DNA from 2 places in the Arthrobacter sp. TWP1-1 genome. Region 2 is predicted to be linked to the other one. Evidence: predicted binding sites of a transcription regulator. Region 2 holds the regulator's gene; the other holds the start of a gene.

Region 1 (20,297 bases), on a different contig from region 2:
TCTTTCAGGTTGTTGGCCAGGAACGCAAAAGTGGAAACCACAAGATCGTGCTCCACGGTTGCCCCAGGAATGGAGGCCAGCAGGGTACGCACGCGGTCCAGCACGGGGGCCGGGTCGAAGCGTGCCGTGCTGTAGGCCAGGCGACCAAGGGCTGCCGAGTCGAGGTGGATGTGCCACTGCTGGGCAAGGTGTTTGACCAGCGAGGGGTTCAACTGGGCCTGCTCCATCAGCTGGAGCTCGTAATCATCCTGGCCGGGCCGTACGGTAAGGGCGACGGCGGCCAGCAGCACTGGTGCGCACACCTCGCCGTCGGGCGTCACGCCCCTGGAAGGTTCCCCGGCAGAGGACCAACGGGCCATCCCGGCGCCGAGGTAACCGACGTCGATCCCGCGATCGGTGCTCAATTCAAAAATTTTGGCACGCAAGGCCGCGGCGGTGCGCTTGGCGGCGGTGTAGTGCTCAGGTTCACGAATTAGCGTGGACAGGCGTGTTTTCCGGCCGGCCAGCAGCTGGGCCAGGCCAGACGGATTGGCATGCGTGAGGTTGATACTGCCATGCCCGGTCTTCACAAAGGCCAGGGCAGTGTCAGCCCCGGAATAGGAATCCAATCCAGCAAGCCAGGTTTGGAGTTCCAATGAACTCTCATTGGGGCCTGCAACTTCGGACACGGGTGCCTTCTTCTCTGCACTTGAGCGAAACGGTCTTGACCATACTGACATGCTTTTCAGGCTATCGCTCTCAGCCCACAAAAGTATGCTCGGCACACGGAAGGGCGCCAAATTTCCCGTGATTTCACAGGCTTTGGCGCCCTTCAGGCTACCTCGTGGAGATTACTCCCACTCGATGGTTCCCGGTGGCTTGGACGTGACGTCCAGAACTACGCGGTTTACACCTTCCACCTCATTGGTGATTCGGTTCGAGATCTTAGCCAACAGATCGTAGGGCAAGCGTGACCAGTCGGCGGTCATGGCGTCCTCAGAGGACACCGGACGCAGCACGATCGGGTGACCGTAGGTGCGGCCGTCACCCATGACGCCAACGCTGCGGACATCTGCCAGCAGCACGACGGGCATCTGCCATACCTCGTTGTCCAGGCCAGCTGCGGTGAGCTCGGCGCGGGCAATGGCGTCTGCCTTGCGCAGCAGTTCCAGGCGTTCGCCGGTGATTTCACCGACGATGCGGATACCTAGGCCGGGGCCAGGGAACGGCTGGCGGCCAACGATCTCGGCCGGGAGGCCAAGCTCGGCGCCAACAGCGCGGACCTCATCCTTGAAGAGTGCGCGCAGCGGCTCAACGAGCTCGAAGCGCAGGTCTTCAGGAAGGCCGCCCACGTTGTGGTGGCTCTTGATGTTGGCTGCGCCTTCACCACCGCCGGATTCCACTACGTCCGGGTACAGGGTGCCCTGAACCAGGAACTTAATCTCTTCGCCTTCAGAAGCTGCCTCGGCCATGATGGCGCGTTCTGCCTCTTCGAAGGCGCGAATGAATTCGCGGCCAATAATCTTGCGCTTGGTCTCGGGGTCGGAGACACCTGCCAAGGCGTTCAGGAAGCGGTCCTGCTCGTTGGCAACGTACAGCTTGGCGCCGGTGGAAGCCACGAAGTCGGTCTCGACCTGTTCGGCTTCGCCCTGGCGGAGCAGGCCGTGGTTGACGAATACACAGGTCAGCTGATCGCCAACTGCGCGCTGCACGAGGGCGGCGGCAACAGCGGAGTCAACGCCACCGGACAGGCCACAGATGACCTTGGCGCTGCCGATCTGCTCGCGGATGCGATCGACCTGCTCGTCGAGGATGCTGGTGGCAGTCCAGTTCTTTTCCAGCTTGGCGCCGTTGAACAAGAAGTTCTCCAACACCTTCTGGCCGAACTCGGAGTGCTTGACCTCGGGGTGCCACTGCACGCCGAAGAGGCACTTTTCCTCGTTGGCGAACGCGGCAACGGGTGCACCGGCGGAGGAAGCGAGCACATCGAAGCCCTCAGGGGCCTCCTGCACGCTGTCGCCGTGGCTCATCCACGTTGTTTGGTCAGCATCGGTCGAGGCGAGAATGGAACGGCTTTCGCCGAGGATCTGCACCTGGGTTGACCCGTATTCGCGCTGACCTGTCTGGGCAACGGTTCCGCCCAAGGCTGCTGCCATGGCCTGGAAGCCATAGCAAATACCCAGGACCGGAATGCCGGCTTCGAAAAGGTCTGCACCAACGCTGGGTGCGCCCTCTGCGTAGACACTGGAGGGTCCACCGGAGAGGATGATGGCAGCTGGGTTTTTAGCCAGCAACTGCGCAGTTGTATAGGTATGCGGCACGATTTCCGAGTACACATTGGCCTCACGCACGCGGCGCGCAATCAACTGGGCATACTGGGCACCGTAGTCCACAACCAGGACGGGCTTCTGGGAAGTCTGGGCCGTAGCGGGATTAGTCACGGTTCAATCTTAACCCACGGTTCAGTGAGCTTTCCCCAGCGCCGTCATTTCAGTGACGAGTCACTCACATATGCACGCCCTTGTGACGCTCGCGCAGCTTTGGTGTCAAATGTGAAACCCTCTCGCACTTGATGTGCAAGAGGGTTTCAGGAAATCCACCCGCATCTGCGCGAGCGTTGGAGCTTGGGGTGAAGGTTGGGCTAGTAGCGCTTGCCGGCCTTGGGGTTGGCGGCAATCTCTGCGAGAACTTCCTTGTGCACCTTTGCCTCAACGAAGAACGACAAGAAAGGAATCACGCCACCGAGTGCGATCAAGACCAGCTTGCCGAACGGCCAGCGCATGAGGGTCCACAAGCGGAAATCGGCGATGAGGTAAACAACGTACATCCAGCCATGGATGATCAAGACCATGGTCGAGAGATTCACGCCGCCGGTGACGGGCATGACACCGCCCTCGATGTTGACCAGGCCGAAGCTGTGGCTGGCGCCGAGGGTGTCCGTGCCGCCGGCGACCAGAACGCTCTGGAAGCCGTAGCGCAGCACCAATTCAATGACCAGCAATAGCAGCATGATGCCTGTTGCGTAGGCCAGCACCTTGTAGAACTTCAGTGCCGTGAGGATCTGTGCCGGGGTGCCACCAAAACGGCGCTTGGGCGTTGCCGGCTGCGCGGCCGCCGGCGTATCGGTTGATTCTGTGTTGCTGGGCTCGGTCACGGTGCCGGCTCTCCTCAATCTGTTCTGGGTGTCAGGGTATTAGTGGTGCTTCTGTGGCAGGGCGTCGCGTGTCAGGGCGTTTCATCATCTGCATCGTCAGCATCGTCAGCATCATCGTCATCATGCTCGAGGTCATAGAGCGCGTCTTGGTCGCGGCGGAAGTCGTCCGCCACAAGACGCCACCACAGGAAGACAGCGAATCCGGCGAATACGGCCCACTCGATCGAGTAGAAAATGTTCAGCCAGTTGATCTTGTCATTCTGGTCGGTAGCGGTCACGGTGATGGGCACCAGTGCACTCTTGTCGGCGGCGTTGCCGGCGGCGGCACCGACTTCCTGACCGTCAACAACCTCATTGAACGAGACGATAAAGGACGCGTACATGCTCACGTTCCACCGGTTTGTCAGCTCGGCCGAGGACAATGCGGCAACCTGACCTTCGGGAAGATCCTTTTTCAGTACCGGACCTTCCGAATTCAACAGCCGTCCTGTAAGTTCGACGGCGCCAACCGGTACCGCGGGCACGTCGTCGGCCGAGGCAACCCATCCGCGCGCAACCGAAATCACCACTTCCTTGGTGGCCGCCGACCCCACGGGAGGTACCGCACCGTCGACGATGAATCCGGCTACCGCCCAATAACCTTCGTTGCCATCCTGCAGTCGCGAAGGCACCAGGACCTGCTTACTGGGATCGAAATGGCCTTGCACCGTGACCATTTGGCCCTCAACGTCACCTGTCATGAGGTGCCCGGGCGTCATGGTGTCCAGAAGTGGCTGGACCTTCTCCGTCACGGAGGGTGGAGCCACGTCCTTTTCAAGAGAGCGGGAGAACTGCCATTGGCTCAACAGGACGAGAACGGCTGAAACAGCCAGCGCAAAGACCAGCGCAGCTATCCATTTGGGCTTGACGGCAGTTTTTAACACACTTCAAAGGTACTTCGTAATCGTGTAGAACAACGAATGCAGTGATTACCACCGCAGAGCGGAGCGCACGCTGTCAGTGGTCGAAGAAGACCAGCGTTGAGTTGATCAGTTCGGCAATGACCTCAGCGTCGTGAGCGCGGCGCAGTGATTCACGGAAATTCTCCTTGAACAGTGAGCGTGCCAGCGTGGCCAAAACCTCCAGATGGGCCGAGAAGGAGCTCGCCGGAGTGGCGATGAGCAGGATCACTGTTGCCGGCCCGTCCACCGCACCAAAATCCAGGCTGTGATCAAACTTGGTGATGCCCACGGCGATGGATATTTCCTTTACAAAAGCACTTCGCGCGTGAGGGAGCCCAATACCGCCTGGCAGACCGGTGGCCATCTGGTGTTCGCGGGCGTTTACGTCCTTCAGGAATCCGTCAAGATCCGAAACTCGGCCCTGTTCAAACAACTTGGTAGCCAACTGTGCCGCCGCGTCCTCCTTGGAATGGGCTTCCATTTCCAGAATCACCAAACCGGCGTTGGTTAGTTCAGTTTCATAGCGTTCCAGTGAACCCGGTGTCATCTGTACCTTTCAAGGCAGGGCGGCGACGTAAATCTACGCTCAGTCTATCCGTTGCCGCTTACTGCGAGGTGAGAGTCTCGCTCCGAGACGTTACGACGTCGGGGGTTTCAGGCATGAAAGTGCCCCGGCCCACTAACGGGACCGGGGCACTTTCATGCGCGAAAACTATGCGGAAACGATAACGTCAATCCGCTGGAATTCCTTCAGATCTGAGTACCCGGTGGTCGCCATGGCCCGGCGCAGGGCGCCGATCAGGTTTGAGCTTCCATCGGCGCGGTGGGCCGGACCGTGCAGGACCTCTTCCAAGGTGCCCACTGTGTCCATCTTCACGCGGTGTCCGCGCGGCAGTTCGGCGTGGTGCGCTTCGGCGCCCCAGTGCCAGCCCTGGCCGGGAGCCTCGGCTGCGCGGGAGAGCGCTGCGCCGAGCATGACGGCGTCGGCACCCATGGCGATTGCCTTGACGATGTCGCCGCTGGAGCCCATGCCGCCGTCGGCAATAACGTGAACGTACCGTCCGCCGGACTCATCCATGTAGTCACGGCGGGCGGCCGCAACATCGGAGATGGCGCTGGCCATGGGTGAACGGATGCCCAGGGCGCGCTGGGTCGTGGTGGAGGCCCCGCCGCCGAAGCCCACGAGTACGCCGGCAGCACCGGTGCGCATGAGGTGCAGTGCGGAGGTGTAACCGGCCGCACCGCCAACGATGACGGGCACATCGAGCTCGTAAATGAACTGCTTGAGGTTCAAGGACTCGGTGGTCTTGGAGACATGCTCGGCCGAAACCGTGGTGCCGCGGATGACGAAGATGTCAACGCCGGCGGCAATCACCGTCTTGTAGAACTCCTGGGTGCGTCCCGGGGTCAAAGATCCGGCGACCGTCACGCCAGCGGCGCGAATCTCGGCTAGGCGGGCCGTGATGAGCTCCGCCTGGATAGGCGCACTGTAGAGCTCCTGCAGGCGGCTGGTGGTCCCGGGGTCAATGACCGAACCCTCCAGCGTGGCGATCTCATCCAGCACCGGCTGCGGGTCTTCGTAGCGAGTCCACAGACCCTCGAGGTCCAGCACACCAAGGCCGCCGAGCTTACCCAGGGCAATGGCGGTCTCAGGAGACATCACCGAATCCATGGGTGCACCGATGACGGGTGCGTCAAACTGGTACGCGTCGATCTGCCATTTCACCGACACATCTTGAGGATCGCGAGTACGCCGAGCAGGCACAATCGAAATCTCATCCAACGAATATGCGCGGCGTCCACGCTTTCCACGGCCAATCTCAATCTCATAAGTCACGCCCCCTAGCCTATCGCAGCAAGGGCCAGAGCCATTAAAGCGTCGTTACAAGGCGCCGTTCGCCGCGGATTCCAAGGCTTGCGCCGCTGCGGTTTCCAGCCGGGCGATGGCCTCCACCTGTACCGCCATGCCCTCAAAATCGGGTTCCCCTGCGTTTCCGATCAGGTCCGCGAGTGCATCCCAGGTGGCTCCCAACACCAGATACTGCCCCGCGGCCTCGTTCAACGCGGCAGCATCAACGCCGGGCACCGCCGCCGCCTCCCGCAAGAATTCCGCATACAACGGCCGCAGCGCGCCGGGACCGCTGAACCGCTTCCCGGCCAACAGGCCATGCAACATGGCCATGCCATCGAAGGAACGTTGAGGATCGCCAAAGATGCGCATCCAGCCGCGCTTGGTTTTGCCATCCGTCAGCCGCTGGGCCCACGAATCCATCCCCAAGATGCCAAAATTCTTCGCATAACCCGGCGGAATTCCGGGCGGGGCCTGCTGCGTCAACAAACCGTGCGCCGTCTCAGCCATGGCTTGGCGCAGCACCTGCGTTGTCAGCGCCGTCCCGCTGCCTTCCACCACATGCGCCTGCCAATGCTTATCCGCCTTGCGGGAGCCGCGCGCCTGCGCCAGCGCAGCCGGGCTGATCCGCGAAAGGCTCCCGCCGCCGTCGTCCATCAGATAATCGGCACCATCCCGGGCCACCACGGCAACATCGACCGAGTCAGAGTCCGCCAGCCAATCCTCCGCAACCCAGGGCAGCTTTCCGCGCACAACGCGTACGACGGCGGGTACCCCGGTATCCAGGGCGGCATCCAGTCGCGATTGGGCAAGGTTGGCGCTGCCGGTCTGCTGAATATTCACGGCGGCACCGCTGCGGCGCAGAAGGTTCTCCGTGTAGGGACCAGGGTGGAATCGTGTGACCACCGACGCCGTGGTGGTCTCCTTGTATTCAAACGTGAAGATCATGAAACCGATGCCGCCGGCCAGTCCCGCAAGCATCGCCTCGCTGAAGGGGGCGCGAGTCAAGGGATTGAGAACACCGGACGCGGCAAGGACCCGTGTCCACAGCCCCGAGTCCCAGTGCGAATAGTCGGTGCGGGCGTCATAAGGGGAAAGCATGCGTCGATTCTAGCCCGGACGGCGGCGCTTGGGCGGCGCCGCGTTTCTGTAGGCTGGGACCATGACTGAGACTGAACTGCGGATGACCGACCATGAGCTGCTGGCTTTGTTATCAATGACGCCGACGGAGTCTGCAGGAGTGACTCTTGGCCTGCTCCGGCTTGACCAGCACAGCGGCAACGAACTCCTGCAAAACGCCGGCCTCACCACGTTGATGGTACGCGGGCTGGCCGAGCCGCAGGCTGAAAAGATCGTGCCGGTGGAGAAAGCCGCCGTGGTGGGTTCGGTGCTGTCGCAAGCCCAGGAGTGGCTGGAAATCGCCTTGACCACACCCACCGGCAACCATGTGCTCTTCGCGGTGGGCTCGAACGTTGGCGCCGTATTGTTGAGCATCAGCCCTTACGGCACGCACGACATCCAGCCCATTGAGTCCGGCCCCGCCATGCTGGCGTTGGGCCTGCACCTGAGCAATGAATACCTCACGGGCGCCGCCGAAGGCCTGCCCGCCACAGCCGTTCTGCGGCGCTTACGCATTGACTCCGAGCCGGTGGTTGCCCAACTCACCGCACTGGAATCCGGCGACTGGGTGCTGCGCTCCGGTTCCGAAACCGAATTCACCGAGACCGCCCTGCCGGTCGGGGAAGCCATGGCAAAGTTCCAGGACGCACTCAGCTAAGCGTTCCTGCACCCATCAGTCCTACAACGAACGGCGGCGACCCACCTGCGAAAGGTGAGTCGCCGCCGTCGAACTTTGACGTGGAGGGTGAGCTACTTGTTGTAGTTCGGGGCTTCCACGGTCATGGTGATGTCGTGGGGGTGCGATTCCTTCAGGCCGGCAGCCGTGATGCGGACAAACTTGCCGCGGGCCTTGAGCTCAGGAATGGTGGGCGAACCAACGTAGAACATGGTCTGGCGCAGGCCGCCCACGAGCTGGTAGGCAACCGAGGCGAGCGGGCCGCGGTAAGCAACGCGACCCTCGATGCCCTCGGGGATGAGCTTGTCATCGCCGGAGACATTGGCCTGGAAGTAACGGTCCTTGGAGTAGGAGGTGTTGTTGCCACGGGTCTGCATTGCACCCAAGGAACCCATGCCGCGGTAAGCCTTGAACTGCTTGCCGTTGACGAACACGGTCTCGCCCGGGGATTCCTCTGTGCCAGCCAAAAGCGAACCGATCATGACGGTGTCGGCGCCGGCAACGAGTGCCTTGCCGATGTCGCCCGAGTACTGCAACCCGCCATCGGCGATCAACGGAACACCGGCCGGGATAGCAGCCTTGGCGGATTCGTAGATGGCGGTGATCTGCGGGACGCCAACACCTGCAACAACGCGGGTGGTGCAGATGGAGCCCGGGCCAACGCCAACCTTGATGCCGTCAGCACCGGCGTCGATCAGGGCCTGAGCGCCCTCGCGGGTAGCTGCCTGGCCGCCGATGATGTCAACGTGAGCGGCAGCCTTTTCGCTCTTCAGGCGTGCGATCATTTCCAACACGCCCTGGCTGTGACCATTGGCCGTGTCAACGAACAAGGCATCCACGCCAGCCTCAACCAGCGTCATAGCGCGCTCGTAGCCATCACCAAAGAAACCGATAGCAGCACCAACGCGCAGGCGGCCCTCGTCATCCTTGGTAGCCAAGGGGTACTGCTCGGCCTTGGCGAAGTCCTTCACGGTGATCAGGCCGCGGAGAATGCCTGCATTGTCGACGAGGGGCAGCTTCTCGATCTTGTTCTTTGCCAGCAAGTTGGAGGCGTCTTCGCGGCTGATGCCGACCTTGCCGGTGATCAGCGGCATGTGCGTCATGACGTCGCGCACCAAGCGCTGGGAGTATTCGTTTTCCGGGATGAACACGGTGTCGCGGTTGGTCACGATGCCCATGAGACGGCCATCCTTGTCCACGACCGGCAGACCGGAAACGCGGAAGCGGGCGCAGAGCTCGTCCAACTCGGCCAACGTTGCTTCGGAGCCAATGGTCACCGGGTTGGTGATCATGCCGGATTCGCTGCGCTTGACCAGGTCTACTTCTTCGGCCTGGCGCTCGATGGACAGGTTGCGGTGGACAACACCCAAACCACCCTGGCGGGCCATGGCGATGGCCATGCGGGATTCGGTCACGGTGTCCATGGCGGCCGAAAGCAGCGGCGTCTGAACCGTGATGCGCTTGGATACGCGTGAGCTGGTGTCAGCATCGGAGGGGATCACGTTGGTGTGTCCGGGAAGGAGCAGGACGTCGTCGTACGTCAGTCCAATAAAGGCGAATGGGTCATGAATTTCGGGCTGGGACACGAAGGCTCCTTGGCGGGGGTAGAACCGGTGGGTGTGTGCATCCGATGGCCGGTCCCGTCATTACGAAGCTGGCCTATGCGTTGGTTACAGTCTAAAACGAAAGCGGCCGTTGCCCTATTCCCGTTCAATAGGTCACACCGGCAGCCCTCATGCCTTGTTCAGCTAGCCACGTTTCCATCCAGTGGCAGCAAACAAGTGCTCTTCCATATCAGGGGCCATTGACTTGGCGTAGACCCCCGTCAAGTGGTTGTTGTCCATGTACACCAAGGTGTTGCCAATCACTGCATCACAGCTCCCGTCTGTGCACAAGCTGTCGGTGAGATCCAGCATGTAGGCACCCTTGATCGAGTTCAGGCTTTCTGCTGGGTTCTCCGGCGCAAGGTTGTTGTCCTTTTGGAACGAGCACGCATCGGCCCCCTGCGCGGAGACGCAGCTGGCAACGTTGGCTAGGAATCGCGGGTTGTCGCGCATACCCACCACGTCAATCCCGGCACCGGTAAAAGTCTTGACGGCGGTCTCGTAGCCGGCAACGACATTCTCACTCGGCGAATCAGGGACAGCATTCGTTGCAATGGTAAAGACGGCATCTGGCTGTTGGTCCAAAATATAGTCCTGCGCCGCAACGTTGAAATCAACGCAACTGCTTTCTCTGCCGCTGTCTTCTGCTTCATCGCCAAAGTCACAGCCGCCCAACAGAACCGAGACCAACTGCCAGTTGTTCTCCTCGGCAACGGGAATCAGTGCTCCCATCCACTGTTCAGCGTGCGAGTCGCCTACAACAACGATGGTTTTGCTTGGCGTGCCTGTGGGACTTGATTGTGTACAGGATTTTGCCAGCACGGCACCTGTAGTTGCCAGATCCCCTTCGCATTTCTTATCTAAGCTGACCCACTGCTTGTCCAAGGCCGTCAGCGCTGGCTGCATGGGCGCTGCAGGATCACCCTGTGGCACAAAACCGGGGCGAAGGGCTTCGGCACCGGGATTGTTGCTTTCTGCTTGCGCCAAGGCGGCCTGTTCTTTTGCCTGGATCTGGTGTTGCCAACCAGCCAGAGGCGCCGCCACCACGGCAATGCACACAGCGATGACCACCGCTGCTCGGCGAAGCTTGAGGTCAAACCACTTGTTCCGACGCAGGGGTATATCAATCCATCTCGTGGCAAGGTAAGCCGCCACGATGGAGACAACTATGATCGCCAGCCCAGCCTTGGGACCGGCATGGTCGCGGCCCGTCACTACCAAGACAAACACCAGCAGTGGCCAGTGGAACAAGTACAAAGCGTAGGAGCTGTTGCCCAGGCTCACCAGTGGCTTCCAACTAAGGAATCTATCCACTCCCGCCTTGCTGTCGGTGAATCCGGCGACAATGATGAACGCTGCCGAAAGCGTGGGCCACAAGGCCATATAGCCCGGAAATTGCTGGCCCACCTGCAAAATGAGACCACAGGACAGCATGCCGACGATCCCCACCCAGCCAAGCACAATTCTCGTATTTCGGCGGAGGCGAACGTAAGGCAGCACCAGGGCGAGCAATGAACCTAGGGCAAACTCCCAAAGCCTGGTCCGCGTATCAAAGTAGGCGAAGGCCTGATTGGTATGGGTGGTGATGATGGAAAAGAGCAGCGACACAACAAAGACTGCACCAAACATGCACATGAGCAATGGGCGCACCCTCAGCTTGCTTCGCCGCGCAATGAGCGCCGCCACAGCAAACACCAACGGCCAAATAATGAAGATCTGCCCTTGGATGGACAAGGACCAAAAATGCTGCAGCGGGCTGGCCAAACTGTGGTCGGTGGCGTAGTAGTCCACGGATTCAGCAGCCAGGAACCAATTTTGGTAATACAAGAGCGACGCCCAGCTTTGCCCAATAATGCTGTGCCAACGCGCCTCAGGAATGAGGAAATATGCGCCAACCAGGGTAGCTACGAGTGTGACGGCAATGAGCGGAAGAAGCCGTTTGAACAAGTGAACCCAGTATTTGAGCAGGCCCAAGGGACGGCCGCTCTCAAGCTTGCGGGTAAATTGCCCCGTGAGCAAGAAGGCTGAGATGAGCAGGAATATGTCCACGCCGCCTGAGATGCGGCCAAACCAGACGTGGTAGCTGACCACCATGAGGACAGCCAGGGCACGCAGTCCCTGAACCTCCGGAAGGAACTTCCGCTCACGCGGGGCCAGCCTGGCCGGAACCTTCGGTTCCCCATGCGGGCCGCTAGTTTTCGGTACGTTTACTAGTCCAAGCGACATTCAAAAAGCACTTTCAGTGTGGATTGCACCGCCCCCCACGGTTTGAGTCTTCCTTAACACCGTACGTCCATCAGGACAGGAGACGCGCCTTCCGTGAACCACCTCACGGCCCCGTAGCAGCGTTCCGATCAAGTGCCGGCACCACAGGAAGCGGCAGACGGCACTGCCAATTCGGCTTGTTATCCCGGCTGGTGGGCGCCTTCATATCGGTGTTCGCAGCTCCTTTCGCCGTTAACGCAGAAATGCCGCCGTTCCCGCAAAATGCCACCGGTATATCGGTGGCAAAATGCGGGAACGGCGGCATTTCTCAAACAACCGGGCCCATACACGCTGGGCCCACGCTCGCCAGGTTCCCGGGAAATCGCGTCAGCGATTTACCCGGCCGGCGAGTGGGGATTAGTGCTGGTGGCCAGCTTCGTCATCCTCGGCAGGCTTGTCCGTCACGAGAACTTCGGTGGTGAGCACCAAAGCTGCGATGGAGGCTGCGTTGCGCAGGGCTGAACGGGTAACCTTTACGGGGTCGATAACGCCGGCCGAAACCAGGTTCTCGTACTCGCCGGTTGCAGCGTTGAAGCCGAAGCCGTCTTCAAGTTCGCCAACCTTGTGGACAACAACGTAACCGTCGTGGCCAGCATTCTGGGCGATCCAACGCAGCGGCTGTGCAACAGCCTTGCGGACCAGCTCAACAGCGGTTGCTGCGTCGCCGGTCAATGCCAGAACCGCAGCGTCATCGTCGAGAGCCTTGGCGGCCTGAACCAGTGCGGAACCGCCACCGGCCACAATGCCCTCTTCCAAAGCTGCACGAGTAGCCGAAACGGCATCCTCGATGCGGTGCTTCTTTTCCTTCAGCTCGACCTCGGTGGCTGCGCCAACCTTGATCACGCCGATGCCGCCGGCCAACTTGGCCAGGCGTTCCTGCAGCTTTTCCTTGTCCCAGTCGGAGTCGGTGCGCTTGAGCTCTGCGTGCAGCTGAGCAACGCGCTCTGCAACATCCTCGGCCGTGCCAGCACCGTCAACGATGGTGGTGTTGTCCTTGGTGACGGTGATACGGCGAGCCGTACCCAGCACCTCGAGGCCAACCTGGTCCAGGGACAGGCCGATCTCAGCGGAGACAACCTGTGCGCCGGTCAGGATCGCAATGTCCTGCAGCATGGCCTTGCGGCGGTCGCCGAAGCCCGGAGCCTTGACAGCAACAACGTTCAAGGTGCCGCGCAAGCGGTTGACGATCAGCGTGGACAGAGCCTCGCCATCGACATCTTCAGCAATGATGAAGAGCGGCTTGTTAGCAGCAAGTGCCTTTTCCAGCAGCGGCAGGAATTCCTGCAGGTTGGAGATCTTGCCCTGGTTGATCAAAACCAGTGCGTCTTCCATGACAGCTTCCTGGCGTTCTGCGTCAGTGACGAAGTACGGGGACAGGTAGCCCTTGTCGAACTGCATGCCCTCGGTGAGGACCAGTTCGGTGGAGGTCGTGGAGGACTCTTCGATGGTGATGACACCATCCTTGCCGACCTTGTCGAAAGCCTCGGCGAGCAGGTCGCCGATTTCCTGGCTCTGAGCGGAGATGGCGGCAACTTCTGCAACCTGACCACCCTCAACCGGGCGGGCGTTCTCCAGCAGGCGCTTGGCAATGGCTTCAACCGAAACCTGGATGCCGCGCTTGAGCTCACCGGGAGCCGCACCTGCGGCTACGTTGCGCAGGCCTTCCTTGACCAGTGCCTGTGCCAAAACGGTGGCCGTGGTGGTGCCGTCGCCGGCAACATCGTTAGTCTTCGTGGCAACTTCCTTGGCCAGCTGAGCGCCAAGGTTTTCGTACGGGTCTTCCAGCTCCACCTCGCGGGCGATGGTTACGCCGTCGTTGGTGATAGTGGGAGCGCCCCACTTCTTATCGAGCACAACGTTGCGACCGCGCGGGCCGAGGGTGACCTTGACGGTATCGGCAAGCTTGTCGATACCGGCCTCGAGGGCCTTCCGTGCGCTGTCATTAAATGCAAGCTGCTTTGCCATGCGTGTGGTCCTTTCAAGCAAAGACCCCGCCCCCGAACCTGCTGATCTCGAACGAATCGAGGCCGCAGGAATGACCGGTGCGGGGCTTTACAAAAGTGGTTACTTAACTACGATGGCCAGTACGTCGCGGGCCGAGAGAACGAGCAGCTCTTCGCCACCGGTCTTCACTTCGGTTCCACCGTACTTGGAGTAGATAACAACGTCGCCAACAGCAACATCGATCGGGACACGGTTGCCGTTGTCATCAACGCGGCCGGGTCCAACTGCCACAACTTCGCCCTCCTGGGGCTTTTCCTTGGCAGTGTCCGGGATAACCAGACCGGAAGCGGTAGTCAGCTCTGCTTCGAGCTGGCGAACAACAATACGATCCTCAAGAGGCTTAATAGAGACCGACACTCGGACCTCCCCTTCACATGCGTAAATTCTATGGATGGCTGGCGTTCTTTTTCACCATGTTGTGCGGAGCCTCAACCGTCGTCGCGGTGCCGGTGTTGCTCCCATGGCCAAAAAGAAAAGCAAGTTAGCACCCTCAGGGCGAGAGTGCTAACTCTGACTCTAGGGAATCGATTAGCACTCGGTCAAGGCGAGTGCCAGATTTGACCCCAAAAGTACGACGTCGGCGGGCCCGGTTACGCTCACGGCGCACCGTGGGCTCCGGCGTCGAGCAGCAGCTGCGCTACGGCGCCCTGCCCCGTGGCTTGGGCATGAGCCAGCGCGGTCACTCCGTTCGAGTCGGCCAGATTGACGTTGGCTCCAGCCTCAATGAGGAGGCGAACCACTTCCTGATGGGCTGCCCCACCGGTTCCAAGGATTACCGCTTCCAACAGCCCCGTCCATCCCAGATTGTTCACGTGGTCCACAGGAACCTCGGCAGCGAGCAGGATCTTCACGGTACTGACATGCCCGTGCTCACACGCCGGAATCAAGGCGGTTCCCCCGTAACGGTTAGTGCTTTTGACGTCTGCCCCGTGCGCCAGCGTCATCAGCAGGATCTCGTCGAGGGCTTCGGCTCCGGCATAAAGGAAGGCGGAATCTTGTAAATCGTCTTGGGCATTGACATTGGCCCCGGCTTCCATCAAGGTCCTGGCGGCCGCCACTGCGTTGGATTTCGTCGCTGCCACGAGAGCCGTTCTCCCGTCTGCTCCCTTGAACTCCAGCTGGGCTCCATCGGCCAGCAGGGCCACCACCGAAGCGGAATCATTGTTCGTGGCCGCGCCAATGAGTTGGGTGTTGAGCGCCATTTGAGCTTCGGGTGCCAGTGGCGGAGCATTGGATACCAATGGCGCTGAGGACGGCACTGACGACGGCGAGGAAGGTTGCGCCGCCGAAGTGGCCACAGTTGGCACTGGCGTTCCGTCGTCTGCTGGCTTACTCGTCTGGCAGCTGGTTAACACTACTGACGCGGCCAACAGGAACGCCAGCTTCAAGCCAAGATGCGAATTGATCATGCCGCACAGCCTAGCGCGTCATATTGTGCCTAAACATCTGTGGAGTCTTCACCAAAGATGTCAGGATGAAGCTATGACAACGAGCCCTGTGCAGGTGCGCGACCTCCAAAAATCCTATGGCAGTTTCCAGGCCGTGGACGTCATCAGCTTCGACATCGATGAGGGCGAGACCTTTGCCTTGCTCGGCCCCAACGGTGCTGGCAAGAGCACCACGATAGAAATCTTGGAAGGCTACCGCGACAAAACAAGCGGCGACGTTCGCGTATTGGGCGTGGACCCAGCACGCGGCGGGCTGGACTGGAAGTCGCAACTGGGCATTGTTTTGCAATCCACCGGTGAGAGCGGCAATGTCAGCGTCGTGGAGCAGCTGACTCACTTCGCCGCCTACTATCCTCATCCACGCAACGTCGCCGACGTCATCGAGGCGGTGGGCCTGGGCAGCAAAGCAAAGACTCGCATCAGCAAATTATCCGGGGGGTCAGCGCCGACGGGTTGATGTGGCGTTAGGAATCATTGGCAGGCCCAAGCTCTTATTCTTGGACGAACCCACCACCGGCTTCGATCCAGAAGCCCGGCGACAATTTTGGGGCTTGATCAACCAGCTCAAGGCCGAAGGCACCACCATTTTGCTCACCACCCATTACTTGGATGAGGCGGCGACGTTGGCGGATCGGGCGGGTGTCATTGTGGGTGGCAAACTCGTGGACATCGGCCCCATCGACGCTATTGGCGGGGCAAGCGCAAAGGTGCCACTGGTGCGGTGGCGGCAGGACGGCGTCGTACGCAGTGAACGCACCACCGAACCGGCAGCCCTCGCTTCGCGGCTGTACGCCGAAGCAGGAGGTGAGGTAGATGGTTTGGAAATCACCCGGCCCAGCCTCGAGGACATTTATCTAGACATGGTGGCCAACCATTCAGCCGCACTCAAGACTGCTGAGGAAAACGCATGAGAACACTGCAACTGGGCACCTCACGGATCGGCTACGAGCTCAAGGTGTACTTCCGGCAGGGCGATACCGTGTTCTTCACGTTCTTGTTCCCCATCATGATGTTGTCCATTTTTGCCGTAGCTTTCAGCACCAGCGGCAACATCGGCACGGCCCCCGATGGCAGCGGCGGCATCACGGTGGCGTCGTTCTATGTGCCAGGCATGGTGGCCGCTGGCATGTTGCTCAGTGGTGTGCAAAACCTCGCGGTGGACATCGCGGCAGAAAAGGGTGACGGCACGCTCAAACGTCTCGGCGGCACTCCCCTGCCGGTGTTTTCCTATTTCATGGGCAAGATCGGCATGGTCCTGCTCAGTTCGGTGTTGCAGGTGGCCCTACTGCTACTCGTGGCACGGCTTGCCTTCAACGTGGAGCTGCCCAGCGAACCTAGTAAGTGGCTGACTTTTGCTTGGGTATTTCTCTTTGGTGTCATCACCAGTTGTGTCTTGGGTATTGCTCTCTCGGCGCTGCCCCGCACGGGCAAGTCGGCCACGGCGGTGATCATCCCGCTGGTTCTGGTGCTGCAGTTCATCTCGGGCGTGTACCTGAACTTCTCACAACTGCCGGGCTGGCTACAGAACGTTGCCAGCATTTTCCCGCTGAAATGGATGGCTCAAGGCATGCGCAGCGTGTTCCTGCCTGCCTCTTTCGAAGTCGCCGAACCCTCGGGCGGGTGGGATTTGGGTCTTGTGGCGTTGGTACTTGGAGTATGGCTGGTATTGGGGCTCGCACTGTGCAAGATGACGTTCAAATGGATCCGTAAGGACTCGTAGCTCCCCGGCTGCCTGCGAGCGCTTAGTAGTAAACCGCCAGCGGACCACGAGGTCCATCGATGACTGTCACGGGAGTGTCAAAGACCTTGCTGAGGACGTCGTCGGTCATGATTTGTGCCGGGGTCCCAAACTCGATGACCTTGCCATCCTTCACGGCGCAGATGTGGTCCGCGTAGTGCCCGGCGAAGTTAATGTCATGCAGGACAATCACAATGGTGCGGCCCAGCTCCCGCGCGGCCCGGTGCAACAGCTGCATCATCTGCGCGGAGTGCTTCATGTCGAGGTTGTTGAGTGGTTCATCCAGCAGGACGTGATCGGTCTCCTGCGCCAGCACCATGGCAACATAGGCTCGCTGGCGCTGCCCTCCGGAGAGTTGGTCAAGGTAGCGATTCTCCAACTCGTTGAGGTTGAGGAAATCGATGGAGCGGCTGATGACCTCTTCATCGTCCGCGGTCAGCCTCCCCTTGGAGTGGGGAAACCGGCCGAAGCCAACCAGTTGACGCACGGTGAGGCGTGCAACGAAGTGGTTCTCCTGGCGCAGGATCGCCACAATCTTGGCCAGGTCCTTGGACGAGGTGCTGGAAACGTCATACCCAGCGATGTCAATGACGCCGGCATCCAGCCCCAGCAGGCGTCCAATCATGGTCAAAAGTGTCGATTTTCCTGCCCCGTTGGGGCCAACCAGAGCCGTGATGCCACCGGAGGGAATCTGCAAGGTCACCGGACCAATGGCAACCTCGTTACTGTAGCTTTTTGAAACATCGGTCAGCGTGATCACAGTCGACCCTTTCGGAGAATGAAGAACAAGAAGAGCGTTCCGCCCACGGCCTCGATGATGATGGAGACCACGCCCTGAGCGTAGAAGACGTTTTTCATGACGAAGTAGGCCCCAGAGAGAACTACGAACCCCACCAGGACGGCTACGGGGAAAACGTATTTGTGATCGTAGGTATCAGCCAGCTGATAAGCCAACGTGGCCACGAGGAAGCCGAGGAACGTCATGGGGCCAACAAGCGCCGTCGAGGTTGCCATGAGAATGGAAACAAGAAACAGCACCCGCATCACTTCGAAGCGGTGGTTCAGCCCCAAGTTGGTGCTTGTGTCCGCACCCAGGGCAATGATGTTCAGCCGCTTGGCGTTCAGTAGCAGCAGCGTTCCTGCAGCCAGGCACAGCGGGATGGCGATGGGCAGGTAGCCTGGATCGGCATTGGAGACTGATCCGAAGAGCCTTGCCGTGAGGATGTCAAAGTTGCCGGGGCTCAACAACCTCTGCATGAACACCGAGATGGAGCCCAGCCCGCCACCAATCACGATGCCAACGAGCAGCATGATTTGCAGGTTCCCATACCTGCCCGACAGCAACCAGCCGTAGAGCGCCATGGACAGGCCCACCATGACCACGATCTGCAGGATGAATTGCGGGACACCGGCCATCATGACCACGCCCGCCGCGCCCATGAAGAACACGGCACACGTTTGCACGGCGACGAACAAGGATTCAAAGCCCATGATCGACGGCGTGATGATGCGGTTGTTGGTGGCTGTCTGAAAGCTGACGGTCGCCATGGCCTGGCAAATTGCCACTATCGCCATGACAACAATGCTCGTGGCCCGAAGCTCGGCGATCCGCCAGAAGCCCGGGGTGCCTACCGGCATGGGGTTGTCCCAGGCAAGCAGTCCGAAGCCAAAGCCGGTGGCCAGGACAATCAAGATGCCCAGTACGATCCAGTAGCGCTTCCGCACTCCTGCCGTGGGCAAGGGGCCGGACTTCCGGCCGGCATGATGCCGGCTCAACGATGGTGCGGTGGTGCGTGGGAGCGTTTCAACCATGTCGACGCTGCTTCAGTAGGAGTGAAATGAAGACCACGGCACCAACCACGCCAAGGATCAAGGACACGGGAACCTCAAAAGGCATGATGATGGTGCGTCCCACCAGATCACAGACCGTCACGGTGGCGATGCCCAGAAGGCATACCCATGGCAGGTTTCCGCGGAGGTCATCACCGCGGAACATCGAGACGATGTTCGGCACAATCAACCCCAGGAAGGGCAGATTGCCCACAACCACTGTGACAATACCGGTAGCGACGGCGATGAGCCCGGTTCCCAGCAGCATGATCTGGTTGTAATTCAGGCCGACGTTCGTGGCCACCTCTTCGCCCAGACCGGCAACCGTGAATCTGTCGGCAACATAAAACACGGCCACACCGACCAGGGCCACAATCCAGAGCACTTCATACTGTCCGCGCAGAACGGAGGTGAAGCTGCCGGTGAACCAGATGCCAAGGCTCTGGAGCATGTCTGTCTGCAAGGCGATGAACGTAGAAATGGCGCCCACCACGGCACCGAGCATGATGCCCACAATGGGCACTGTCAGTGATGCTTTGAGTGAGACGCGGCGCAGGAACAGGAAGAAGATCATGGTGCCGATGAAAGCAGCAAGGACCGCTCCACACATCTTGATAAGTATGCTGGCGCCGGGGTTGATGATCATGACCGTCAACAGGCCCAACCCGGCCCACTCGGTGGTGCCCGTGGTGGTTGGTTCAACAAAGCGGTTCTGCGTCAGCAGCTGCATGACCAAGCCGGACATCGCCATGGCCGCACCCGCTAGGACCAGGGCCATAGTGCGCGGAATACGGGTCACGGCGAACATCTCCCCGCCATCTTGGCCGCCGAAGATGTCGTAGACACCGGTAAACAGGGAAACCACCAGCAAGGCAGCCACAATGGCGATACCTATGAGCAGGCTGGGTTCAAAAAGCCTGCCCTTGCCGCGAGCAGTCGTGGGCGTCACAAGTGTTGCGGGAGCGGGCCTGGTGGTCATGATGCAGCAGTCCTTTCAGAACGTGCTTGGAAACAGCGCTGCGGAACGCTAATTAACTACTTGCCTTCGAGTGCATCGGCGAAGGTGTTGAGGAATTCGGTGTAGGTCTGGATACCTTCATTGGTGTAGGTATCGGCAGGCATGTAAACAATGTTTCCGGACTTGGTGGCCGTGACATTCTTCAGGGCCGCGGACGTCTCCAGGACTTCGTTGGCGGGCTTGTAGTCGGCGTCCTCAGCTGAAACGGCTGCGTCGCGGTCCATGACCAGCATCCAGGACGGGTTGGACTTGGCGATGGCCTCGACCGAGATGTCATCACCCTTGTGGTCGGTGCTGGACTTATCTACGGCCAGGGCCGGGGTCAGTTCGAGGAAATCAAACAGTGGGCCGAGGGTGCGTCCCGTGCTGGGCGCCGAGTAGTTGATCTTGCCGCCGGAGGCGATGAGGCCCATGACGGTGTCTTCCTTGTTGTAGGCACCCTTGACGCGGGCAACGGCGGCGTCGAAGTCGGCGTTAAGCTTTGTGGCCTCAGCCTGCTTGCTGAAGACCTCGCCCAGGACCGTAATCTGGCGCTTAAGTTCGACGTCGAACGGCTCACCATCACGCGGGTCAAGTGCCAACACGGTGGCGTTGGGTGCCAGCTTGACGAAGTCATCCTGGTACTGGGTGAAGCGCTGTCCATTGACAATGACGTCCGGGTCCACGGCCACA
Region 2 (9,464 bases):
ACGCCTGATTCATTATTGATTTCGATGCTCATCGCGAGGTGCTTTCCTTGTGAGTTGTGGGACTGGGATGTGCATCATCCCAATTGTTGTAGGCGCTGACTATGGCCCCCACGAGACGGTGCCGGACCACATCCGTGGCGTCCAGGAGGGCAAAGTGGATATCGTCGACACCCTCTAGAATTTCCCTGACGACACGTAGCCCGGACTTCGTTCCGGACGGCAGGTCAATCTGGGTGACATCGCCGGTGACGACGATCTTCGAGCCAAAGCCCAATCGGGTGAGGAACATTTTCATTTGCTCAGGCGTGGTGTTCTGCGCCTCGTCAAGAATGATGAAGGCATCGTTGAGTGTGCGTCCGCGCATATAAGCCAACGGGGCAACTTCAATGGTTCCGGCCGCCATGAGCCGCGGAATGGTTTCCGGATCCATCATGTCATGCAGGGCGTCATAGAGCGGGCGCAGATACGGGTCGATTTTGTCGTTCAGCGTGCCCGGCAGGAAGCCAAGACGTTCCCCAGCCTCGACGGCGGGGCGGGTCAGAATAATTCGGCTAACTTCTTTGCGCTGAAGTGCCTGAACAGCCTTGGCCATGGCCAGATACGTTTTGCCGGTTCCCGCCGGGCCAATGCCGAAAACCACTGTGTTGCGGTCTATGGAATCGACATAGTCCTTCTGGTTCGCCGTCTTGGGACGAATGGTCCGGCCTCGGCTGGAAAGAATGTCATAGCTAAGGATGTCAACAACGGAGGTTTCAGGGCGGGTGTGCAGCATGGCCACCAGTTGCTCCCATACGCTTGCGCTCATGGGATTGTTGCGAGCCACCATGCCGCGGGCTTCTTCGATCAGGTGCATGATGCGGGGCACGACAGCTACCGGGCCGGAAATGGTCAACACATTCCCGCGGGCCAGGAAGCTCACATCCGGGTAGAGGCTTTCGATAATTCGCAGGCCTTCATCTTCTGCGCCGAGTGCCGCAACCATTTGCTCAGTAGAAAGAAAGTGCACAACTTCTGTGCGTGTTCCATCAACTGAATATGGAAAGTGCTGCCCGGGTCCCTGAGCAGCATATGGATCATGCCGGTTCCCTGTTGTGTCTGCCATAGCCTCGGCCGTACTGGCCTGAAATCTCTCCTTGGGTTTTCCGGTGACTTCCACCGGATAGTTAATATGTAAACCTGTTACCCAATTCTAATGCACAGCTCCGTGGCAGCGATCAAATAGAAATTCTGCCGTGAGCGCATCTTTTAGTCACATCTTGGCAGAAGTGTTTCGATACGGTTTCAGTTCGCTGCCGGACCCCCATTTCCGCGGCATTGTCATCATGTTTTATGCCAAGCTGGTTGAGTTCAAAGTCTTGTGGGGATGCTTGGAACTATTACCAAAGCGCGGCGTCGGTTGATGCCGATCGCCTTCCAACAGCCAAGATTAGCGAGTGATCTGCCCCATGTTTGCCGTCAAATCCGCAGCAACGCGACGCCCCGGCGCCGCTGCTGATGCGTCATTTCGGCAAAACCGCGCCGTGACTCGAATGCGTTTGGTTGACAAGTTTGCCATTCTGGGACTCTCCGTGTCCTTGACCCTCATCGGCTGCACGTCACAAGGTTTGAACCAACCAAGTGTGTCCATGCCCACGAGTAATTCTTCAGTGACGTCGGGATTGGTCACCAACGCACCTTTGGAAACCGCAACCTCTTCGCAGACCCTGCCCGTCTATTGGCTCGGCACCAGCAGTGATGATGTTTTCCTCTATCGGGAATTTTTCCCTGCACAAACTTCTGATGATCCTATCGTGGCCGCACTGCGCGTCATGATGGGAGGCGAAGCGCTCGACCCGGATTATTTCTCCATCTGGAACAACCCGTCAAGGCTCGGCGCCTCCATCTCGGCCAAGAACGTCATTACCATCGACATCTCGGCCGACGCTTTTGGCAACAAGGTCGATGAGGGCATCGCCTCGCGTTCCATCTCCCAATTGGTCTATACAGCAACGGCGGCCGCGGCCATGTCCGGACTCGTTGACACCACAACGTCCATCCAGGTGTCCGTGCTGGTTGACGGGCACACAGGCTATAACGCCTTTGGCCATGTAGTGCTCGACAAGCCACTCACCCGAGACGCAGATTTTATTGCTCCCGTGTGGATCATCGACCCGGCCAATAACAGCAGCTTCAACACGCTCCCGCTAAAGGTGGGCGGCCAGGCCGTCTCCCCCACCGGGAACCTGGCATGGTCCCTGGCCCACGTTGTCGGTGACACCGTCGGCGAGCAGTATCTCAGCGGCACGGTCACCATCCCGCAAGGACCCAACGAATTGGGCGAATTCAGCTTCAACCTTGTCCCGCCGCCCGGCGAGTACCAGCTTTCGGTCTACGTGGAGGACTCTACGGTCCCGGGCAAGAAGCTCGGACTGGACACGAAGCTTGTCACCATCTCAGAACCCAGCACAAAGTAGGCGCTGAGCAGTCCCCCGCCGATTTACCGCTGGCTGGCCTGCTGCCAGCAGACTTACTCCCAGCGGCCAAGTTCCTGGCTGAGAAGAACGACGGCGGCGGGCCCGGCCGTTGAGGAACGCAGAACATGCCGGCCCAAGAGCGCCGTACGCGCCCCGGCGGCTATGAAGGCCTCTACCTCGGCTGAACTCATGCCACCTTCCGGTCCCACGATCATCAGGACACCGCGCTGCCGGACAAGCTCGCTGGTATCGCTGCTGTTGCTGGCCAGCCAGTCGCGGGCAACTTGTGCCACCGAATCCACCGCATCCTCATGCAGGATCAACGCCAGCCCGGCGTCGGCAATCAAATCACAGACGCCCGCGGTGCCCACCAGTGAACCAACCTGGGGAACTGTTGACCTTCTGGCCTGCTTGGCTGCCGCGGCCACCACCTGACGCCACTTCTCTGCGCCTTTGAGTACCTTGTCCATCTTCCAGCGGACAATGGAGCGCTCCGCCTGCCACGGCACAACGGCATCAATGCCCAGCTCGGTGGCCATCTCGATGGCCAACTCGTCGCGGTCACCCTTAGCCAAGGCCTGGACCAGGGTGAACCCGATAGCAGGTGCACCTTCCTGGACCACTGTTTCAACCAGTACCGTCAAAGTGGCCTTGTCAGCGCTGGTGACGGTGCAGACTAACCGCACTCCGGCGCCGTCGCACACGTCAACCGGCTCTCCTGCGCTCAGGCGTTTGACGGTCGCGGCATGGCGCCCCTCGGCGCCGTCCAAGGTGAAGTGCACACCGGGGACCAGGCCGGCGAGTTGTTCCGGGGTGGCATAAAAGACCGGGTTGCTCATGATCTTTAGAGGTTGCCGAGCTTGTCGCGGAGCTTGGCGAACATGCCGCCGCTGGTGACCAGCTTGCCCTCGGTGTAGCTTTCACCGCGCAGGGCGGCGAGCTGCTTAAGGAGCTCTTCCTGCGCCGCGTCCGGCTTGGTGGGCGTCTCGACGTGGATGTGCACCTTCAAATCACCTCGGCCGAATCCACGCAGGTGGGTCACGCCCAGGTTGCGCAGATTGATGGTTTCCCCAGCTTGGGTGCCGGGCTTGATGCTGATGGGCTGCTCGCCGTCGAAGGTCTCGAACGTGAGCTCGGTGCCAAGTGCCGCGGCGGTCATGGGGACGCTGAGCGTGGCGTGCAGATCGTCGCCCTCACGCAGGAAAGCGGGATCGTTGTTGACCTTCATCTCAACATAGAGATCACCGGCCGGGCCACCTGCGGGGCCCACTTCGCCCTGGCCACCGAGCTGGATGCGTGTGCCGGTGCTGACACCTGCGGGAACCTTGATGGTGAAGGCACGGCGGTTGCGCACGCGGCCGTCACCCATGCATTCGTTGCAGGGGTCAATGATCATGGTGCCGAAGCCCTGGCAGGAGTTGCATGTGGCCACCGTCATGACGTTGCCAAGGATGGAGCGCATGGGTCGCTGGACCTGGCCGCTGCCGTGGCAAATATCGCAGGTGGTGGGTGAGGTGCCCGGGCGGCAGCAGCTGCCGTCGCAGGTGGGGCAGATGACAGCGGTATCGATTTCAAGTTTCTTGTTGACGCCGAAGACTGCTTCGCGCAGCTCAACCCGGACCGTGATGAGCGCGTCCTGGCCGCGACGGGTACGCGATGCCGGACCGCGGCCGCCACCTCCTCCGCTGCCACCGAAGAAGGTCTCGAAGATGTCCTGGAAAGCGAATCCGTCCCCGCCACCGTAATTGCCGCCGCCGCCACCGTTGTCGTTGCCATTTTCGTTGCCGGTGGTGTCATAGACGCGGCGCTTCTGTGGATCCGAAAGGACCTCATAGGCGTGGGTGACCACCTTGAAACGGTCTTGCGCATCTGGTTCGTCGTTGACGTCCGGGTGCAGCTTACGCGCGAGCTTGCGGTACGCCTTCTTGATTTCCTCGGCTGTTGCGTCGCGGGTGACGCCCAATGCGTCGTAGTGATTGCTCAAAATGTTGCTCTCTTTACGTGGAAACGGTGGCCGTTTAGCCGGCCAAAATTCTAGAAAGGTACTGTGCCACTGCGCGCACGCTGGACATGGTGTTGGGGTAATCCATCCGAGTGGGGCCAACTATGCCCAACTTGGCGGTTTCCCCAGGACCGTAACCGGCCGCCACGACTGACGCTTCTGACAGCGAATCATGGGGGTTTTCCCGGCCGATCACTACCGCCATGCCGAGCGAATCCTGAGCCATGGCTTCAAGGAGGCGCAGCAGCACCACCTGTTCTTCCAAGGCATCAAGGACGGGACCGATACTCAGAGGAAAATCATTGTTGGAACGGGCAAGGTTGGCCGTTCCGGCCATGACGATCCGGTCTTCCCTAGCGTTGCGGGCCAACAAGGCCAGCCCCTGGGCCAGCCGTGAGGCGGGCCCTTGTTCCGCATGCGGCACCGTGAGGGGGATCCTGATGACTGCGTCGGGGAGCATGGAGACAGCGAGTCCGCTCAGGCCGGCCAGGAACACCTGGCGGAGCCCGGCCAACGCTGCATCATCGAGCGTTGCACCAACGTCGATGACATTTTGCTCAACTTTTCCCGAAGCCAAGATCAAGACGATCAGAACCTGGCGGGCGGCCAAAGACACAAACTCAATGTGCCGCACGGTTGCCGCAGCAGAACGGGGGTACTGCACCACGGCGACCTGGTTGGTCAGGTGGGCCAGTGCGCGGACCGTCCGTTCGAGGACGTCGTCAAGATCTGTCGATCCCTCAAGGAGCACCGAAATTGCTCGGCGCTCGGCGGCCGAAAGCGGCTTGACGGAGGAAATTTGGTCGACAAAGATTCGGTAACCCTTGTCGGTGGGAATGCGCCCGGAGCTGGTGTGAGGTGCGGTGATCAGCCCCTCCTCCTCCAATGCGGCCATGTCGTTACGGATCGTGGCGCTCGAGACACCCAAATGGTGCCGTTCAACCAGAGCCTTGGAGCCGACGGGCTCACGTGTATGTACATAGTCTTCGACTATGGCCCGAAGGACTTCCAACTTCCGTGGTTCACTCACGCCCGGCACCTCCTGTCAATGGCCTCTAGCACTCTACCCAATCAAGTGCTAAGTCTAATACTTTTTCGACAGGCCGACCCGTGGCTGCAAGCTGCACCAATGCACGGAATTGAACACATTGACCGGTTAGCATGGGTTTTCACCCGGTAGTGTTCGCCATGAGCGTTGCCACGAGTTCGGATAGTTAAGGTTTTTTCGTGCAATACGAGCAATGGGGACCCCAGGATCTCAGTGCCCCCGCCCAGCGGACGCTGCGCAAGGTTGAGGCCCGCGGTGGGCTGGTTGTTGAAGAGGTGCAGACCGGCTGGGTAGGTGCCGTGGTGCGACTGGAGAAGTCCGGCGGCATGCACATCGTGGAGTTGGCCGATCGCAGAAACAAGGTACGTGCCTTCCCGCTGGGCTTCGGCTTCCTCCTCGAAGGGGAGCCGATCGAACTCATCGCACCGGTTCTGAGCGCTCCCAAGACGACGATGCGCACGGCATCCGGCTCGGTGAAGGTCGCTGATGTTCGGGCCAAGGTGGCCAAGGCCAGCCGTATCTGGGTCGAGGGCAAGCACGACGCCGAATTGGTCGAGAAGGTCTGGGGAGACGATCTCCGGGTGGAAGGCATTGTCGTTGAGCCCCTACGCGGCATCGACGACCTGACTGCCGCCGTGGCCGATTTCTCCCCAGGCCCCACCCGAAGGCTTGGAATTTTGGTGGACCATCTTGTGCCCGGATCCAAAGAAACCCGCATTGTGGCCAATCTCATGAACACGCCCGGCATGAGCAAGAATGTGCTGGTGGTTGGCCACCCCTATGTAGACGTCTGGCAGGCCATCAAACCCGGCACCCTTGGCATCCCGGCATGGCCTGTTGTCCCGAGATCCATGGAGTGGAAGCTGGGAATCCTCAAGGCTTTCGGTTGGCCGCACACCACCGCGGAGGACATCGGACTTGGCTGGCAACGGCTGCTTTCACGCGTCAATTCGTACTCAGATCTGGAGCCATCGCTCCTGGGCAGGGTGGAAGAGGTCATCGACTTCCTCACGGCACCCGTATCCTAGTGACAGAGGTTGGTTTTGTTCCGGCCCGCAGTTTTCGCTTGGTGAAAGGCCAGTCATTGTGAGTCATCCTGTTAACCGAATCAGCGGTGCACCCCAACAGCCCCTTACACCTTCCGAGGACAAGCAGTGGGCGTTCATCTCCCATTGCGGCGGAATTCTTGGCTGTGTCCCGTCACTTTTGATTTACAAGCTGCTGGGCCCGCGTGGCCGCTTCACGGCGCAGGAATCCTTGGAAGCGCTCAACTTCACGTTGCCGCCGACCATCATCGCCATATTCCTCAACGTGCTGGCCCTGATCTTTTCCTTCTTCATTCCGGCACTCGGCTCGGTTTTGTCCATGCTGGCACTGCTCGTCTGGATTTTCCTGACGGTGTTCTCGGTCATCGCCGCCATCCGCGTCAACCGCGGCCAGCCGCACCGGTACTCCTGGAACATGCGCTACTTCAAGTAACTTTTTAAAGCAAAAAGTCCGACGGCGTTCCACCCACCTAGGTGGGTGGAACGCCGTCGGACCTTTGTGTGAAAACCTAATCCAGCAGCGCCCTGGTAACGGCGTCGCCAAGGAGGCGGCCCTTCAGGGTCAGAACCAGGGTTCCGGCGAAAGCCTTGAGTGGATCCACAAGTTCCTGCGCGATCAGCCCGGCCACTGCCTTGCGGGCAGCGGGGCTGAGCTCGTTGATGGCCAAGCCTTCAACGAGCCGAGACGTGAGCATGATGCGTTCCATCTCCCGGGTATCGGCATCCAGAGTTTCGCGTCCGGCTGCCGGCGATTCGCCCTTGTCCAGGCGGTTCGCATAAGCGGTGGGGTGTTTGACGTTCCACCAGCGCACGCCGCCCATATGGGAGTGCGAGCCGGGCCCGATCCCCCACCAGTCGTCCCCGCGCCAGTAGGCCAGATTGTGCTGGCACGCATCCTCGGGTGTCCGCGACCAGTTGCTGACCTCATACCAAGACAAGCCGGCTTCCTGGAACAGGGCGTCGGCAAGCTCGTACTTCACGGCGTGATCGTCGTCGTCAATATTGGGCACCTGGCCGCGGCGAATCTGGGCCGCCAGCTTGGTGCCATCCTCGACGATGAGCGAATAGGCCGAAATGTGGTCCGGCTCGTAGCTCAGCGCCGTCCGCACGGAAGTTTCCCAGTCCGCGATGGACTCCCCCGGCGTGCCATAGATGAGGTCAACGCTCACATTGAGCCCAACCTCACGCGCCCAGGCAACAGCCTGCGGGACCCGATCGGGATTGTGAGTCCGATCCAAAACCTTCAAAACATGAGGCACCGCCGACTGCATGCCGAACGACACACGGGTGAAGCCGCCGTCGAACAGTTCCTGCAGGGATTCCTTCGTGACCGAGTCCGGGTTCGCTTCAGTCGTGACCTCGGCGCCGTCCTCAAGTCCCCACTGCTTCACGGCTGCACCGAGAATGCTGGTGAGGTCGCTGGCCGGCAGGAGCGTGGGCGTACCGCCACCAAAGAACACGGTGCTGAGCTTGCGCGGCGGCATGCCAGAGGCCACCATGGCGCGGGCGGCAAACTCCACCTCGCGCACCGCGGTGGCCGCGTAGGCGTCCTGAGAGGCACCGCCGCCAAGCTCCGTGGCCGTGTAGGTGTTGAAGTCGCAGTAGCCGCAGCGCACAGCGCAGAACGGGATGTGCGCGTACAGGCTGAACTTGCGGTCCGCCGCGCCGACGGCAGCCTGCGCGGGCAGGATACCGTCGGCCGGGGCCGGATCCCCGAGGGGCAGAGCGCTCGGGGTCACTTCTTTGACTTGTCCTTTGGCGCTTCCGCGGTGGTCAAGGCAGCGATGAAGGCTTCCTGCGGGACTTCTACGCGTCCCACCATCTTCATGCGCTTCTTGCCTTCCTTCTGCTTCTCCAGCAGCTTGCGCTTACGGGAGATATCGCCGCCGTAGCACTTGGCCAAGACGTCCTTACGGATGGCGCGAATGCTTTCGCGGGCAATAATGCGTGCACCGATGGCGGCCTGGATGGGCACCTCAAACTGCTGGCGCGGGATGAGCTCGCGCAGCTTGCCGGTCATCATGACACCGTAGGCGTAAGCCTTGTCGCGGTGGGTGATGGCGGAGAAAGCATCAACCTGCTCACCCTGGAGCAGGATGTCGACCTTGACCAGATCGGCGACCTGATCGCCGTCGGCCTTCCAATCCAACGAACCGTAACCACGGGTCTTGGACTTCAAGATATCGAAGAAGTCAAAGACAATCTCAGCCAGCGGCAAGCGGTAGCGGATCTCCACCCGGTCCTCGGAGAGGTAGTCCATGCCACCGAGGATGCCTCGACGGGTCTGGCACAGTTCCATGATGGCGCCAACAAATTCGGTCGGGGCCAGAATGGTGGCCGCAACCATGGGCTCGCGCACCTCGGCGATCTTGCCCGAGGGGTATTCGCTGGGGTTGGTTACGTGGACAACCTTTTTATCTTCCAGCGTGACCTCGTACTCCACGTTGGGGGCAGTGGAGATCAGGTCAAGGTTGTGTTCGCGCTCCAGGCGCTCACGCGTGATTTCAAGGTGCAGAAGGCCAAGGAATCCCACACGGAAACCAAAGCCCAGCGCCGCCGAGGTTTCGGGTTCGTAGATGAGCGCGGCGTCATTGAGCATGAGCTTTTCGAGCGCATCACGCAGCACCGGATAATCGGTGCCGTCCATGGGGTACAGGCCGGAGAAGACCATGGGCTTGGCGTCGTGGTACCCGGACAAGGCCTCCGTGGCGGGCTTGTTGAACGTGGTGACGGTATCGCCAACCTTTGAAAGGCGCACGTCCTTCACGCCCGTGATGAGGTAACCAACTTCGCCGACGCCGAGACCCTTGGAGGGCTTGGGCTCGGGTGAGCTGACACCAATTTCCAACAGCTCATGCGTAGCGCGGGTTGACATCATCTGAATTTTTTCGCGCGGGCTCAGGCTGCCGTCAATG

What was found. Region 2 encodes HrcA, which represses chaperone genes, less so after heat shock. Its sites were predicted from a motif close to TTNGCACTCGNNNNNNNCGAGTGCNAA; they were not measured.
Region 1: the regulator HrcA is predicted to act here: its motif matches at 14,120-14,146, upstream of groES (co-chaperone GroES).

The regions. Positions count from the first base shown of each region.
Region 1 is NZ_JAFCXC010000001.1:294,464-314,760, reverse strand. Features, by position in the region: gene ACP7B9_RS01540 (AAA family ATPase) at 1-719, opposite strand, end outside; gene guaA (glutamine-hydrolyzing GMP synthase) at 831-2,420, opposite strand; gene ACP7B9_RS01530 (DUF3817 domain-containing protein) at 2,621-3,133, opposite strand; gene ACP7B9_RS01525 (SURF1 family protein) at 3,205-4,056, opposite strand; gene ACP7B9_RS01520 (PTS sugar transporter subunit IIA) at 4,130-4,621, opposite strand; gene ACP7B9_RS01515 (GuaB3 family IMP dehydrogenase-related protein) at 4,787-5,911, opposite strand; gene ACP7B9_RS01510 (DUF4872 domain-containing protein) at 5,957-7,024, opposite strand; gene ACP7B9_RS01505 (hypothetical protein) at 7,086-7,700, shown strand; gene guaB (IMP dehydrogenase) at 7,793-9,304, opposite strand; gene ACP7B9_RS01495 (acyltransferase family protein) at 9,467-11,548, opposite strand; gene groL (chaperonin GroEL) at 11,945-13,552, opposite strand; gene groES (co-chaperone GroES) at 13,652-13,948, opposite strand; gene ACP7B9_RS01480 (ankyrin repeat domain-containing protein) at 14,188-15,000, opposite strand; partial or broken gene ACP7B9_RS01475 (ABC transporter ATP-binding protein) at 15,074-15,950, shown strand; gene ACP7B9_RS01470 (ABC transporter permease) at 15,947-16,759, shown strand; gene ACP7B9_RS01465 (ABC transporter ATP-binding protein) at 16,782-17,537, opposite strand; gene ACP7B9_RS01460 (iron chelate uptake ABC transporter family permease subunit) at 17,534-18,589, opposite strand; gene ACP7B9_RS01455 (ABC transporter permease) at 18,582-19,586, opposite strand; gene ACP7B9_RS01450 (siderophore ABC transporter substrate-binding protein) at 19,643-20,297, opposite strand, start outside.
Region 2 is NZ_JAFCXC010000002.1:520,379-529,842, forward strand. Features, by position in the region: gene ybeY (rRNA maturation RNase YbeY) at 1-32, opposite strand, end outside; gene ACP7B9_RS05710 (PhoH family protein) at 29-1,102, opposite strand; gene ACP7B9_RS05715 (GerMN domain-containing protein) at 1,434-2,453, shown strand; gene ACP7B9_RS05720 (16S rRNA (uracil(1498)-N(3))-methyltransferase) at 2,507-3,292, opposite strand; gene dnaJ (molecular chaperone DnaJ) at 3,298-4,437, opposite strand; gene hrcA (heat-inducible transcriptional repressor HrcA) at 4,472-5,485, opposite strand; gene ACP7B9_RS05735 (DUF3097 domain-containing protein) at 5,683-6,531, shown strand; gene ACP7B9_RS05740 (DUF4870 domain-containing protein) at 6,590-6,982, shown strand; gene hemW (radical SAM family heme chaperone HemW) at 7,059-8,288, opposite strand; gene lepA (translation elongation factor 4) at 8,285-9,464, opposite strand, start outside.